Regions from separate parts of the Sinorhizobium chiapasense genome, predicted to be linked through region 3. Evidence: predicted binding sites of a transcription regulator. Region 3 holds the regulator's gene; each other region holds the start of a gene.

Region 1 (5,101 bases), on a different replicon from region 3:
CCATCACATAGCGGCCCTCGACCTTGACCGGGTAGGCATAGGTCGTGGCGATATGGCCGTTGCGGGCGATGTCCTCGTAGAGCTTCACATGCATGAGGCCATATTCCTCGAGCGCATGCATCTTGCGCGTCTCGGTCTCGCGCGGCTCGAGGAAACGCAAGGGTTCCGGGATCGGCACCTGATAGACCAGCGTCTGGCCCTCCTTGAGCATCTCCTCGGGGATGCGGTGGCGCGTCTGGATGATCGTCGCGTCCTTCGTCTTCGTGGTGACGGCGACATCGGCGACCTTCTGGAAGAAGGCGCGGATCGAGACGGCGTTGGTCGTGTCGTCGGCGCCCTGGTCGATGACCTTCAAAACGTCTGCAGGTCCGAGGATCGAGGCGGTCACCTGCACGCCGCCGGTACCCCAGCCATAGGGCATCGGCATTTCGCGCGAGGCGAAGGGCACCTGGTAGCCGGGAATGGCGACCGCTTTCAGGATCGCCCTGCGGATCATCCGCTTCGTCTGTTCGTCGAGATAGGCGAAATTATAGGTGGCAAGGTCGTTCATTCGGCGGCCTCCTTCATGCCGTCCTCACCGCCGGCGCGGGCGGCTTCGTATTCGCGGCGCATGCGCCGCACCAGATCGAGCTCCGCCTGGAAGTCGACATAGTGCGGCAGCTTCAGATGCTCGACGAAGCCGGTCGCCTGGACGTTGTCCGCATGCGAGATGACGAATTCCTGATCCTGGGCGGGGGCGACGATGTCCTCGCTGAACTCGTCGGTGCGAAGCGCCCGATCGACAAGCGACATCGACATGGCCTTGCGCTCGCTCTGGCCGAAGACGAGGCCATAGCCGCGGGTGAACTGCGGCGGCTGTTTGGCCGAGCCCTTGAACTGGTTGACCATCTGGCACTCGGTGACGCGGATCACGCCCAGCGAGACTGCGAAACCAAGCTCCGGCAGGTCGAGTTCGACCTCCACCTCGCCGATGCGGACTTCGCCGACGAAGGGGTGCGTGCGGCCGTAGCCGCGCTGGGTGGAATAGGCGAGCGCCAGCAGAAAGCCTTCGTCGCCGCGGGCAAGCGCCTGCAGTCGAAGGTCGCGCGCCATCGGGAACTCCATCGGCTCGCGCGTGAGGTCGCCCATCACGTGGCCTTCCGGCATCCGGCCGTCGCCCTCAATGAGGCCTTCGCCATCGAGAATGTCGGAAACACGCATGACATGCTCGCCGGGCTCCTTGACAGCCGGCTCTGCGACCGTCTCCTCTGCGATCAGCGAAGGGTCGAGCAACCGGTGGGTATAGTCGAAGGTGGGGCCAAGAAGCTGGCCGCCCGGCAGGTCCTTGTAGGTTGCCGAGACGCGGCGCTCGACCTTCATGGTCGCCGTGTCGACCGGCTCGGAATAACCGAAGCGCGGCAGCGTCGTGCGGTAGGCCCGCAGGATGAAGATCGCCTCGATCATATCGCCGCGCGCCTGGCGAACGGCAAGCGCCGCAAGCGCTCGGTCATAAAGCGAGGCCTCGGCCATCACGCGATCGACGGCGAGCCCGAGCTGTTCGACGACCTGTTCGATGGTGATCGAGGGCAGCGAACGATCGCCGCGACGGCGATCGGTGAGCAGGCGATGGGCATTGGCAATGGCGGCTTCCCCGCCCTTGACGGCTACATACATGGATCACGCCTCCTTCGGAGAGAGCTTCGTCGTACGCGGCAGGCAGAGCACCGCGTCAACCGCCGTCAGGACCAGGTCGATGCCGCGCGGGAAAATCGCCCTGTTCGCCGTCCAGAAGTCGAGGAAGACGTCCGGCAGGCCTTTTGGCGCGACGATGTTTTCGTCCTTGATTCCCGGTCCCCTGGCGATAAGTGGTTGGCCACCCGTGAGTGCTTCGACCTCGATCACCAGCGTCGTCGAACGGTCGGGATATTCCTGCGTGCCGAGCGCGAACTGGTCGAAACTCGGCACCGCGCCGCCCCTCTCGATGAAGGCGAAGCGGGCGTCATCCTTCGTTTCGGTCATCGGCGCACCGGTGTGGAAGGCGATCCATTGCGGCACGGCGGACTTTGCGAGCGCGGGGGAGAGCCAGACGGGGGTGTCGTGGTCGCAGAGCGTCAGCGCAACGGCACCGCTCGCCTTGCCGAGGGGCGAGGGCGGCGATGCCAGCGCCGCGAGGTTGGCAACTGTACCCGGGCGGGCAAAGCCATCCATCAGAGCGCGGAACACGGATTGTGCCTGAAAGACCGGGTCGGCGAAGGCACCGGCGTAGATTTGCGATTGTGCGGCCATCAGTCGTCCCCCCGGACCATGGTGAAGAAGTCGACGCGGGTTGCGGCGGTCTGTTCCGCCTTGCGGCGGTCTTCGGCATCGATGCGGGCGGCGATCAGCCGGTGCAGCTTTTCGACCGCCAGGCGATGCCTCTCGGTCTGGAAGAGCGCATCGAAGATCGCGGCAAAGCGGGCGCGTTCCTTGTCGGTGCCGAGCATCTGCCCGTGGCCGATCTCGCCGCTGGCGAGCCTGACCGTGGCGCGCGACACGGTTGCCTCGCCGAGGTTGAAGGCGTCACCGCCGCCGCCGATCCGGCCGCGCACCATGACGAGCCCCGTTTCCGGGCCGCGGACCGGGGCGACATCCGGCTTGTCTGCGATCGCCTCCCAGGCTCCGACAAGTTCCGCAAGCGTGGCGCGGGCGAGAAGCCGTATGCCTTCCCGGCGTTCCGCGGCTGCGTCCGGCAGCGCCTCATGTTTCTGCGTTGCGTCCATCGTTCACTCCAAAATGTCTATTGATCTAGACAACTATACATCTTATATCCTTCCTTAACGTTCGCAAATGACAGGCTTGTGACATTGACGAACAAAGTGGGGCGAACAAAATGGCGTTGAAGAAAGTCGTCGAACGGCAGACCGGCGTGGCGCTCTGGCGGCAGATCGCCGACCGCATCCGGCTTTCGATCAGCAATGGCGATTACGACGCGACCGGCATGGTGCCGCCCGAAACCGCGCTGGCGCAGGAATTCGGCGTCAACCGCCACACGGTTCGCAGCGCTCTGGCGGCACTTGGCGAGGAAGGCCTTGTCCGCGCGGTCCAGGGGCGCGGCACGATGATCGAGCGCAAGGATCGCGTCAGCTATCCGATTTCGCGGCGCACCCGCTTTTCGCAGGGGCTCGGCCGGCAGGTGAAGGAGATCGGCACACGGCTGCTCGGCCATGCGGAAGTGCCGGCGAGCGGCGAGATTGCGGCGGCCCTTGCCGTTTCTCCCGGCTCCCTACTGATAGAATTGCGGACGGTGAGCAGCGGCGACGGTCGGCCGCTTTCCATGTCGGTCAGCTATTTTCCCGCAGATCGTTTTCCGCAGATGGCCGAGGAATATGCCCGGCTGGGCTCCATCACCAAGGCTTTTGCCGCGCAGGGGCTCGGCGACTATGTGCGCGTTTCGACCGAAATCGTCGCGCGGCATGCCGATGCAGACGAGCTTTCGCTGTTGAAGCTGTCGCCCGGCGCGATCGTGATGGAAGCGCAATCGGTGAACGCTGACCTTGACGGCAAGCCGGTCGAATTTTCACGCACGCGCTTTGCCGCCGACCGGATGAAGCTCAGGATCGAGACCTAGGTTACGTTGGTTGGAGCGGGTGCAGGCGGAACTCATAAATCCGGTTCTGTAAACGCGCTCGCTGAATGTCCGCCTCGTTCCGAAAGCGACGCGCTTTAAGTCGGCGAAGATGCCGGCGGTGTCGTGCGAGGCAGCGATCGACCAGTTGTTCAAACGCTGCGGTCGTCTGCAGCGCCGTGCGTCTTTTCTGACGCACGGCGCTGTGTAGCACTTTGAATTGCTGCATGTTTTTGTTCTTAAATCGGCTGCGCTTTAAGGAACATGCAGTGGTTCGGCCCTAAGCCGACAAACGGTCAGTAGTCCCAGAAAACCGGTACCCAGCGAAAGTGGTCGCCGTCGCCCGCCACGTGGCCGACGGATGGGAACGGCAGGTGAGTGGCCACCAGCAGCTCGCCGGTCGCCGCCAGCTCCCGCAAAAGACGGACCCGGACGCGGGCCGCCTCCTCGGGGTCGTGTTCGAAGCCGTTGTACCACTCGGGGTGTTCGAACCCGACCTGGAACACGAGGTCGCCGGCGAACGTCAGCCCGTCGCCGCCGGACGCCACGCGGACCACGCTGTGCCCGGGGGTGTGGCCGCCGGTGCGAGTAACGACCACCCCCGGCGCCACCTCGTACTCGTCATCGAACGGCCGCAGGTAGCTCTGGTACTCTTTCATGAACCGCTTGGCGGCCGACCGAAGCGCGTCCGGGAACCCCGGCGGCATGGAGACGTGGGAGAAATCGGGCCTCTCCCAGAACTTGACCTCGGCGGCCGCCACGTGGATCCGCAGGTCCGGACGCAGCCGGTCCTTCACGCCGTCGACGAGCAGCCCGCCAATGTGGTCCATATGCATGTGGGTCAGCACCACGTCGGTCACGGATGCAAGATCGATGCCGGCGGCCTCCAGTCGCTTGATCAACTGCCCGGCCCGCGGCAAGTTCAACTCCGGGTCGAACCCTAGCCCAGCGTCGACGAGTATGGTTTGGCTGCCGCTACGCACCACGACCACGTTCAGCGCCCAGTCGATCGCGTCTGGCGGAAGGAACATGTCGTCCAGCCATGCCGCCCGGACGGCCGGGTCGACGTTGTGGGCCAACATCGCGGTTGGCAGCGGTAGCACCCCATCGCTGACCACCAGCACGTCAATCTCGCCGACCCGCACCGCATAGCGCGACGGAACCAACTCTTCGGGGCTCGTTCTACCGGGGTGTGAGGTGTTGTCCAAGCTCATGTTTGCCTCCTGCTGACCAGTCGTGCGGGGTTTTGTTTCCGCCTGCGACATGATGCGCTCCTGTCTTGCGTGATCGAGGCGTGTCGGTCACTACAGCGCCGACGCTATGCTGAAGCCGGTTGGCGGTCGAGCTACACCTGAGGATAGGGCAGCCTGCGCTCTCAGTGGGCCGCAGCGAAGATTTGTTGGTGAGGAGGCCGGTAAGAAGGAGTGGACTGCCGGGCAATATCCGTCGGTAGGTGAAGAAGTGCCAGCCGCCCTTTCCAGGATAGAGCCATACTTCCGCACTTCCGCTTCGAACTCG
Region 2 (5,101 bases), on a different replicon from region 3:
GGTGACGTCCGCGACCGCGATGGGGAACCCGAGCTCTTCGGGAACGATTTCGACAGTCACCTCTCCGAGCCTGAGTTCGCCGACGAAGGGATGGTTGTAGCCGTAACCGCGGGTGGTCGAGTAGGCGAGACCGAGCAGAAAGCCCTCATCGGCGCGCGCGAGATTTTGCAGGCGTTGATCGCGGCCCGCCGGAAAGCTCATTGGCTGGCGGGTCAGATCGAAGACCTCGTCCTGGCCGTCATCCCTCTCGTCCTGGATCACGCCTTCATTACCGAGAAAGTCTACGACGCGCGGCACGAGCTGGTCGAGCGGTTCGGCGGCCGGCGCCGCCTGCACCCGCTCAATACCGTCCGCGGCAAGTGCGAAGTCGAGTAGACGATGCGTATAGTCGTAAGTCGGGCCAAGCACCTGCCCGCCGGGAAGATCCTTGAACGTCGCCGAGATGCGCCGGCGGATCGTCATTCTCGATGTGTCGATCGGTTCCGACATGGCGATGCGCGGCAGTGTGGTGCGATAGGCACGAAGGAGGAAGATCGCCTCCATTGCATCACCCTGCGCCTGCTTCAATGCCAGCGCGGCGAGCTGGCGGTCGTAAACAGAGCCCTCCGCCATCACCCGATCGACGGCGAGCCCGAACTGCTCGCTGATCTGGGTCAGCGTCAGTTCAGCGATCGCAGGATCGCCTCGACGCGTCTCAGAGATCAGCTTGTGGGTATTGAGGATGGCTTGCTCGCCACCTTTGACGGCAACATACATTTTAAGCCTCCACTTTGATGGTACGTGGCAGACCGACCACGGCGTTGCCGGATGTGAAAATCACGTCGATGCCGCGCGGATAGAGTTCGCTGTTCAGATCCCAGTCCTCCCAGAACCGGAACGGCAGTCCCGCAATACCGACCTTAATGCTTCCGTTGATGCCTGGACCGGTCCAGGTCGTTGTCGGCCCATCGGTCAAGGAAGGGACCTGAATGATGAGCGTCGTCGAACGGTCGGGATATTCGACGTCGCCTGGATTGAGTTCGCGGAGGCGCGGCAGGTTCGCCGGATCGGAGACGATGGCAAAGCGAGCTTCTGCGGCAGTCTCGGTCAGCGGCAGGCTGCAATGAAAACGAAGCCACGCGGTCGCCTCGCCGGATGCCGCCCGCCGGTCGAGCCAAGCCGGCGTCTCAAAATCCATCAATGTCAGACAGAGGGCCGCGGTTGCCGATGAGAAGGGCTGCGGCGCCGCCAGGTTGCGATCGAGCGGGATGACGCGGCCTGGATAGGACGTCGCAACCAATGCGGCGCGAAACACCGCCTGGGCGTCGAAGATCGGATCGGCGAAACCGGGCTTCAGCGAAGCGCCGGCGGGGGAAATGGCACGCACGGATGGTGCTGAGGATTGTATCGTCACGCCGGGTCCTCCCCGCGAACCATGGTGAAGAAATCGACTTTGGTGGACGCGGCCTTGCGGCTCTTCTCGACCCGCCGCGCTTCCGCTTTTTGGCGCAGCGGCTCGACGACCTTTGCCATGATCTCGTCATGGCGGACCTGCTGCTGCAGTAGCGCATCAATAATCGCCGCCAGTTCCGCCTGGCGCTTGTCGCGTCCCTGCACGTAACCGTGCCCGACCGTACCGTCATCGAGCTGGACCGAGGCGCGGGTCACAGTCATCTCGCCGAGGTTGAACACATTGCCCGTCCCACCGGCGCGACCTCGAACCATCACCAGGCCGACATGCGGAGTCCGCAGCCATCCAAACGTCGCGCCGCTCACCACCTCGGTGGCCAAGGCTTCAAGCTCACTGCCGACACTGCGGGACAAAACACCGAGCCAGTCGCAACGCTGCGCGACGGCAGCCGGTTCGGCTTGCATCTCCGTTTTCGAACTCATCATTCTTGTTCCTTTTTTCGCTCGTACGCCCGTTAGAGATATTGTCGACCGGCGACCCAGATGTTGCGGATCACCGGCACGCCCTCGACGAGGCGCACACGGATGAGGTCGGCGCGCAGGCCAGGAGCAATGCGGCCGCGATCGGTAAAGCCAAGCAAGTCGGCGGGGTTCTTCGTCACCATCGCGACCGCTTCCGGAAGATCGAAGCCTTTGGCCGCCAGCGCGAACGCCGCATGCAGCAGACTTCCCGGCACGTAGTCGGAGGTCAGCACGTCGAGCAGCCCCTTGTCGGCGAGCTCCATCGCACTGACATTGCCGGAATGCGAACCGCCGAGGATGATGTTCGGCGAACCCATGACGATCTTCATGCCGAGTCCGCGGGCGCGGCTCGCCGCCTCGATCGTCGTCGGAAACTCGCTGATTGTGATGCCGTCCGCGTGCGATTGATCGACGTCCGCCGCAGTCGTGTCGTCGTGACTGGCAATGCGGATATTGCGCTCGCGGCACAGCTGTCCGATCGTCGAGCGGCCCGACGGGACATATTGCTGCTGGTGCTCGCGGCGTTCGGTGATATAGAGCGCGAATTCGTCCTCCGTCCAGACGCGAGCGTTCTTCTTGCGGCGGAACTCGCGATAGAGCGTCAGATTCTGCCACTGCCGCTGGCCGGGCGTGTGATCCATCATGCTGATGAGCCGCAGGCCAGGATTGTCGACGTGCCGCTCAACGAGCGTCAGCATGGCCGAATCGGAGAGTTCGCAGCGAAAGTGAAAATAATGATCGGCCTTGAGGAGACCGGCGGCGCGCGCCTCAGTCATTCCGTCGATCGCCTCGTTCAGCATGGCGGTGCGGGCGCCGCCGCTGTCGTAGTCGCCGAGCGACAGCGCATCGAGCACCGTCGTGATGCCAGCTCCGAGCAGTTCCCAATCGTGTGCAAGCACCGCGGCGAGCGGTGCGGGCCATTGGACACCCGGCCGTGGGTGCATGAACTTTTCAACATTATCCGTGTGCAGGTCGATCAGGCCGGGCAGCAGGAAGTCGCCCTCGCAATCGAGCACACTGATCCGGCCCGTTGTTGCTGCGCCGATCGACGACACCATTGTGTCCTCAATTTCCAGGCCACCTTCGACAACTCGATCTTCCTGGACGATCCGTGCATTGCTGAGTTGCAGGTTCATTGGCGGTCGCCCTCCATTTGCTGGACGATTACAAACGGCTCTGGCTTGCTGCCCAGCGGCAGCAGAATTGTTACGCGGGCTTCATCTATGGCGGCTGGATCTGTTGGTGACAGTGTAGCGGCGCGAAACAACGGCTCGCCCAGCTGTCCTTGGGTCGATGTTTCAACCTTCGATCCGTTAGGTTGCGGACGGATAGCCTCGGAGGGGACGGCTGGGCTCGGCATAGTTACCATGATACGAAATCCATAGTTGTCGAAGGCGCGCGAACGGGCTAGAATTCACAACATGTTTAGACATGTGTACATGAAGGTGCATGTCGCACAGTTTCATGACAGTGAGATGACAATTCGAAAGAGACACGATGTTGAATGAGACGAGCCACGAGTTGATGAACGACCTGCCGCGGTGGAGGCAGATCGAACTGATGATCTTGAAGGAAATCGATGCCGGCGCGTTCAGGGTTGGGGAAAAGCTACCGGGCGAAAATATCCTTGCACCCCATTTTGGAGTCACCAGGACAACGGTCCGAAGGGCATTGGCAGAGCTACAGAATAAAGGCGTGCTGCGTATCGAGCGTGGCCGGGGCGCCTTCGTGGAGCGTCGCATTCAGTACGGACTTGGCGCCGAGTCTTCCTTCATGGCCAACCTTCGCGATGCGAGTTTGGTGCCCGCAGCAGAGATTCTTGCGAAATTTGAGGTGTCTGCATCGACGGACATCGCAAATCGGCTGCAGATTCCGGTAGGTGAGCCCGTTCTCGTCTTCGATACGGTTGGTAAGGCAAGCGGCCTGACGATCTCAGTTTCACGGCATCATTTGCCTTCGCGACTTTTTCCAGGCGCACTCGAGCGGATCTCCAGCTTTTCCTGCATCACTGAAGTCTATCGGCTCTTCGGATATGAAAATACACGACGCGCTCATTGTCACATAGAAGCGCGTTTGCCTTCGTCTGAAGAGGCCCGACGGCTTCAACAGCCAAGAACCGAACCCATCCTCGAAGTCCAAAGTCTGAAAACGATCGACCAGACGCCGATCGACTACAGCGTCGCGCGTTTTTCGGCCGCTCGCGTTTCTGTATATTTCGATAATTGAAGCCACTACCTCTGATCACCGCAAGTTCAGTGAGACGAAATGCGATTTTCAGGAGCCTGAACGTGAGGCTGCAATGCGTGTCTATTTGGCAACGTCTGCTGGGCCGGCGACTTGAAGCATGACCTGCTTTCGATCCGCTCAGCGTAGTTTTGTGTCCATCACGTCTCGGAGCCAGTCGCCAAGAAGGCTGATCGACAGCGTGGTGAGCACAATTACCGCACCAGGGACGGCGGCCATCCACCAAGCCAGCATGAGATAGTTGCGACTTTCGTTAATCAGCAGGCCGAGCGAGGTCAGCGGCGGTTGGACGCCGAGGCCGAGGAAGCTCATACCTGTCTCCAGCAGGATGACCTCCGGGAAATTCAGCGTCATCTGTACGACGAGGGCGCTGACGATGTTGGGAAGGATATGCCTGATATAGATGCGGGACGAGCCGGCCCCGAGCACTCTTAGCGCAGCGGCATAACCGACCGTCTCGGCATCGAGGACGAGGCCGCGTGCCAGGCGAGCATAGCGTCCCCAGCCGGCAAGTCCGACGATGACCGCCAGCAGCCAGAACCCCTTGCCGAAGAATGCGACGATCGTGATCGCGAAGATGATGAAGGGCAGTGATGCCTGGATGTCGACCAGCATCATGATCGTCTCTTCCCACCAGCCGCGCAGCCGGGCGGCGAGCATGCCCATCGCTACGCCAATGAAGGTGCTGATCAGCGTTCCTGAAAGCGCGATGATGATCGAATAGCGAATGCCGTAGAGGGTGCGACTGAATACGTCGCGCCCCAGATTGTCGCTACCGAAGAGAAAGGGATTGTCATGGCCGAGGATCGCGGGCGGGCGCAGGCGTAGCATCGGCTGCTGGTCTGCATAGCCGTAAGGCGCAACCAGCGGTGCAGCGATCGACAAGAGGATGATGAGCGCGATCCAGGCGAGCGCCAACAGGATCGTCAGGAGAATGGCTTCGCGG
Region 3 (5,101 bases):
TCCGCGAAGGTCACCGCCGTCAGCCGGCGCGCCAGACTTTCCTGGCCCGGAATCTCATAGAGGTTGGAAAGATGCCAGACCTTGTCCGCCTGCGCCTTCAGCGCCTCGACGAGGTGCGGATGGGCATGGCCGAGCGAGTTCACGGCAACGCCGGCGGCAAAATCGAGATAGCGCGAGCCGTCCTCGGCAATAAGCCAGACGCCCTCGCCTCGCTCGAAACGCAACGGCGCACGCATGTAGGTGTCGTAGAGCGGCGTTGTTGCGGCCATGGCGAACTTCTCCTTCCGTCCTGTTGGCATCAATATCGGGCGATCGTGTCCGATAAAAATCAAAAATGCCGCCTTTCGGCGGCGCAGGCACTATTCCTATTTCGCACCGCAATGTCAACAAAACCAAGGCTTGCAGCGAGCTTGAACGCGCGGATTCCGATGTGCGAAAAAACCTCCAGCGGGGGCTTGCAAAAATGCAACGGCCAGCCAGCAAGTTGGGGAAAACTCCGAAATCGATTCGGCGCGATTCCCGCGACTCTTGCCACGGAGTCACCCTGCCAGTAGGTTAATATTCAATTACTAGACGCATGCGGCGGACCTAGTCACCAAAAGAGTTATCGCGTTGCAGCTCCGGAGTTTTTCCGGAGCGTGGTGATGGATTCTGCCATCCAACGCCGAGAACGGAGAGTGCAGAAATGAACTGGACTGACGAGCGGGTGGAGAAACTGAAGAAGCTGTGGTCCGAGGGCTTGAGCGCCAGCCAGATTGCGGCACAACTGGGCGGCGTAAGCCGCAACGCCGTGATCGGCAAGGTTCACCGGTTGAGCTTGCCGGGCCGAGCCAAGGCCGGCGGCGCGACCACTGCCGCACGCCCGAAGCGCACCACGTCGGCCCCCCGGGCGCCGAACTATGCCGCGCGCGTCGCCACCCGCACCGTCACCCGCACCGCTGGCGCCACTGTCCTCAAGGAAGAGATCGAAGTCGATCTCGTCGCCGATCAGGACCTCGAACTCGCACCGAACGTCGTCGTCCCGATGTCGCGACGCCTCGGCCTGACGGAACTCACGGAGCGCACCTGCAAGTGGCCGATCGGCGACCCCCTGAAGGAGGAGTTCCATTTCTGCGGCAACGACTCACCGGAATCGTCGCCCTATTGCAGCTATCACACGCGGCTCGCCTATCAGCCTTCCGGCGAACGCCGGCGCATGCGCTGACCGGCCTCGCGCGAACGCAATTGAAAAAGGGGCGGTGACGCCCCTTTTTTTGATGTCCATCGAAGGATGGCCGCCGGCCTTCAGCTTTCAAGCGAATAGCCGGCGCCGCGCACGGTGCGAATGACATCGGGCATGTTCGAGAAATTCAGCGCCTTGCGCAGACGGCCGACATGCACATCCACGGTGCGCTCGTCGACATAGATGTCATGTCCCCAGACGCCGTCGAGCAGCTGCGAACGCGAGAAGACGCGCCCTGGCGAGGACATCAGGAACTCCAGGAGCCGGAACTCCGTCGGTCCGAGCCGGACTTCGCGGCTGCGTCTGTGGACGCGGTGCGTCTCGCGATCGAGCTCGATGTCGCCGCAACGCAACACCGTCGAAAGCACCTCGGGCTTGGCACGCCTGAGCATCGCCTTCACCCTCGCCATCAGTTCCGGTGTCGAAAACGGCTTGACGACATAGTCGTCCGCGCCGGTAGCGAGACCACGAACCCGCTCGCTTTCCTCGCCACGCGCGGTCAGCATGATGATCGGCAGGCGCTCCGTTTCCGGCCGCTGCCGCAGTCGGCGGCAAAGTTCGATGCCGGAGACGCCGGGCAGCATCCAGTCGAGGATCAGGAGATCGGGCAGCCGCTCCTGAAGGCGGATTTCAGCTTCATCTCCGCGCAAGATCGTATCGACGTCGAAACCTTCGGCCTCGAGATTGTAGCGCAGGAGGACGCTCAGCGCCTCCTCGTCCTCGACAACAGCTATCTTCGGCAACATTCGGTCATGCTCCTTCCCACGCGCGGGTGCCATCATGCCACCGCGACACTCTGTGGGCCGCGAAAGATCGCGACCGGACAAGATTAACGCATGCAAACCAAGGCATGCGGCTATCGGGCTCTCGGGCGCCCTAGAGCGCCGTGCGTTCAAAATGAACGCACAAAGGACGCTCTAGCACTTTGATTCTAGAGCATCTTATCCGCTTCCAGTGATTCCACTTGAAAGCGGGATGCTCTAGTCCGTTACTGAGCCCAGCGTCGACGTATTATCGTCCTTCGGCCGCTCACCCTGCGGCTGGGCGCCCGTCGCCATGTAATAGATCGTTTCGGCAATGTTGGTCGCGTGGTCGCCGATACGCTCGATGTTCTTGGCGCAGAAGAGCAGATGCGTGCACGGGGTGATGTTGCGCGGATCTTCCATCATATAGGTCAGCAGTTCGCGGAAAAGCGACGTATAGATCGCGTCGATCTCTTCATCGCGCTCGCGGATGCGGTTCGCCTTTTCCGGCGAGCGAGAGGCGTAGACGTCGAGCACCTCCTTGAGCTGGACCAGGGCCAGCTCCGCCAGATGCTCCAGGCCACGCGCGAGCTTGCGCGGGATGCCGGATCCGGCGACCGCGATCACGCGCTTGGCGGTGTTCTTGCCGAGGTCGCCAACGCGCTCCAGGTCCGCCGCAATTCGAATGGACCCCATGATCTCGCGCAGGTCGGATGCGACCGGCTGGCGCTTGGCGATGGTTACGATCGCCTTCTCACCGATTTGTCGCTCGGCGTCGTCGAGGATCGCGTCGTCGGAAATCACCTTCTGCGCCAGCGCCAGGTCGGAATTCACCAGCGCCCGGACGGAATCCGCCACCATCTGTTCGGCCTGCCCACCCATTTCCGAGACGCGGCGCGTCAGATATTTAAGCTCGTCGTCAAATGCCGACATGATGTGTGTGGATGACATGTTTCGTTCCTTGAATTCGTAACCCGGTTGACTGGAACGCCATGCGCTCAATGAACCCACAAAGGACGCTCCAGCGCTTAGATTCTAGAGCATCTTATCCGCTTTCAGCGATTCCACTTGAAAGCGGGATGCTCTAGTCGCCTGGCTTAACCGAACCGACCCATGATGTAGTCCTGCGTGCGCTGGTCATCGGGATTGGTGAACATCTTGTCCGTATCGTTCTCCTCGACGAGATTGCCGAGATGGAACATGGCGGTGCGCTGCGAAACGCGCGCGGCCTGCTGCATCGAATGGGTCACGATAACGATCGTGAAGTTGGCGCGCAGTTCGTGGATGAGTTCCTCGACCTTCGCGGTGGCGATCGGATCGAGCGCCGAACAGGGCTCGTCCATCAGGATCACTTCGGGGCTGACCGCAACGGCACGCGCAATGCATAGGCGCTGCTGCTGGCCGCCGGAAAGGCCGGTGCCCGGCTCTTGCAGGCGATCCTTGACCTCGTTGAAAAGGCCGGCCTTCTGCAGGCTCGTTTCGACGATTTCGTCGAAATCCGCTTTCGTGCGGGCGAGGCCGTGAATGCGAGGGCCATAGGCGACGTTGTCGTAGATCGATTTCGGGAACGGGTTCGGCTTCTGGAAAACCATGCCGACGCGCGCGCGCAGTTCCACGACGTCGATCGACGGATCGTAAATGTCGTCCTCGTCCAGCGTAATCTTGCCGGTAACCCGGCAGTGCTCGATCGTATCGTTCATGCGGTTCAAGGTGCGCAGGAACGTCGACTTGCCGCAGCCCGACGGACCGATCAAGGCTGTGACGGTGTTTTCACGGATATTGAGATTGACGTCGAAGAGCGCGCGCTTCTCGCCGTAGTAGACCGACACATCCTTGCCGATCATCTTGTAGGGCACCGTATTCATTTTCAGATCCAGAGCTTTTTCCACTGCAGCTTCCGACATCATGTTCATAGTCCTTACCCCACTACCAGCGGCGCTCAAAGCGACGCCGCAAGAGAATTGCGCCCAGGTTCATGAAGACGAGGAAGATCAGGAGAATGATGATCGCTCCAGACGTCCGCTCCACGAAGGCGCGTTCCGGCTCATTTGCCCACATGTAGATCTGCACCGGCAGTGCCGTGGAGGGTTCCAGCGGCGATCCAGGAAAATCGACGACGAAGGCCACCATGCCGATCAAGAGCAGCGGCGCCGTTTCGCCAAGTGCATGCGCAAGGCCGATAATCGTGCCGGTCAGAATGCCCGGCATGGCGAGCGGCAGCACATGGTGGAAGATCGTCTGCATCCTCGACGCACCGAGACCGAGTGCCGCGGAACGGATCGAAGGCGGCACGGCCTTGAGTGCCGCACGCGTGGCGATGATGATCGTCGGCAGCGTCATCAGCGTCAGCACGAAACCGCCCACGAGGGCCGCCGAACGCGGCATGCCGGCGAAGTTGATGAAGACGGCAAGGCCGAGAAGACCGTAAACGATCGACGGTACGGCCGCGAGATTGTTGATGTTGACTTCGATCAGATCGGTGAGGCGGTTCTTCGGCGCGAACTCCTCGAGATAGATCGAGGCGGCGACCCCGATCGGCAGCGCCAGGACCAGCACGATCAGCATCATGTAGAGCGATCCGACGAGTGCGACACCGACGCCCGCCGCTTCCGGGCGGCTCGACGCACCGAACGTGAAGATGCCGGTGTTGAAGCTCTTTTTGAGCACGCCGGCATCGGCAAGCTGGCTCATCCAGGCGACCTGCTGGTCCTTGACCCTGCGCCTGCCCTCATCCACCGACAGGTCGATCTGACCCTTGAAGGCGGAGTCGATATTAGCCTCGGCAAGCATTGTGACCGGGACGGTCTTGCCGATCAGCGACGGGTCGGCAACCACCATGTTGCGCAGCTGCGTGCGCACGCTGGGGGAGATCATATCCGTCGCCTGCTTGAGCAGGGGCCGCTTCGTCGGGTCGAGGCCGAGCTGCTTCACGAGAGCATCGCGAACGAGCAAAGGATAGTTTGCGGTCATCAAGACCTTGGGATCGGTGGCGCGCTCGTTCTTCGGATCGATCACCTTCTCGGAGAACTCGATCGGCAGCGTGATCGTCGTCTGCAGGAAGGCGGTGTAACCGTTGGAGACCACCGTCGAGATGAGGATCGCCAGAAACAGCAGACCAAGGGTGATGGCGGTGATG

What was found. Region 3 encodes PhoB, which activates phosphate uptake and scavenging genes when phosphate is short. Its sites were predicted from a motif close to TGTCATNNANCTGTCAT; they were not measured.
Region 1: the regulator PhoB is predicted to act here: its motif matches at 2,806-2,822, upstream of phnF (phosphonate metabolism transcriptional regulator PhnF).
Region 2: the regulator PhoB is predicted to act here: its motif matches at 3,376-3,392, upstream of phnF (phosphonate metabolism transcriptional regulator PhnF).

The regions. Positions count from the first base shown of each region.
Region 1 covers NZ_CP133152.1:245,351-250,451, forward strand. The annotation lists gene RB548_RS25835 (alpha-D-ribose 1-methylphosphonate 5-phosphate C-P-lyase PhnJ) at 1-550, opposite strand, end outside; gene RB548_RS25840 (carbon-phosphorus lyase complex subunit PhnI) at 547-1,653, opposite strand; gene phnH (phosphonate C-P lyase system protein PhnH) at 1,657-2,265, opposite strand; gene phnG (phosphonate C-P lyase system protein PhnG) at 2,265-2,738, opposite strand; gene phnF (phosphonate metabolism transcriptional regulator PhnF) at 2,849-3,586, shown strand; gene RB548_RS25860 (MBL fold metallo-hydrolase) at 3,880-4,848, opposite strand.
Region 2 covers NZ_CP133150.1:238,694-243,794, reverse strand. The annotation lists gene RB548_RS22635 (carbon-phosphorus lyase complex subunit PhnI) at 1-756, opposite strand, end outside; gene phnH (phosphonate C-P lyase system protein PhnH) at 758-1,393, opposite strand; gene phnG (phosphonate C-P lyase system protein PhnG) at 1,390-1,854, opposite strand; gene RB548_RS22620 (alpha-D-ribose 1-methylphosphonate 5-triphosphate diphosphatase) at 1,905-3,047, opposite strand; gene phnF (phosphonate metabolism transcriptional regulator PhnF) at 3,409-4,137, shown strand; gene RB548_RS22610 (ABC transporter permease) at 4,276-5,101, opposite strand, start outside.
Region 3 covers NZ_CP133148.1:155,090-160,190, reverse strand. The annotation lists gene RB548_RS00745 (aspartate aminotransferase family protein) at 1-269, opposite strand, end outside; gene RB548_RS00740 (GcrA family cell cycle regulator) at 686-1,204, shown strand; gene phoB (phosphate regulon transcriptional regulator PhoB) at 1,285-1,968, opposite strand; gene phoU (phosphate signaling complex protein PhoU) at 2,203-2,916, opposite strand; gene pstB (phosphate ABC transporter ATP-binding protein PstB) at 3,063-3,878, opposite strand; gene pstA (phosphate ABC transporter permease PstA) at 3,892-5,101, opposite strand, start outside.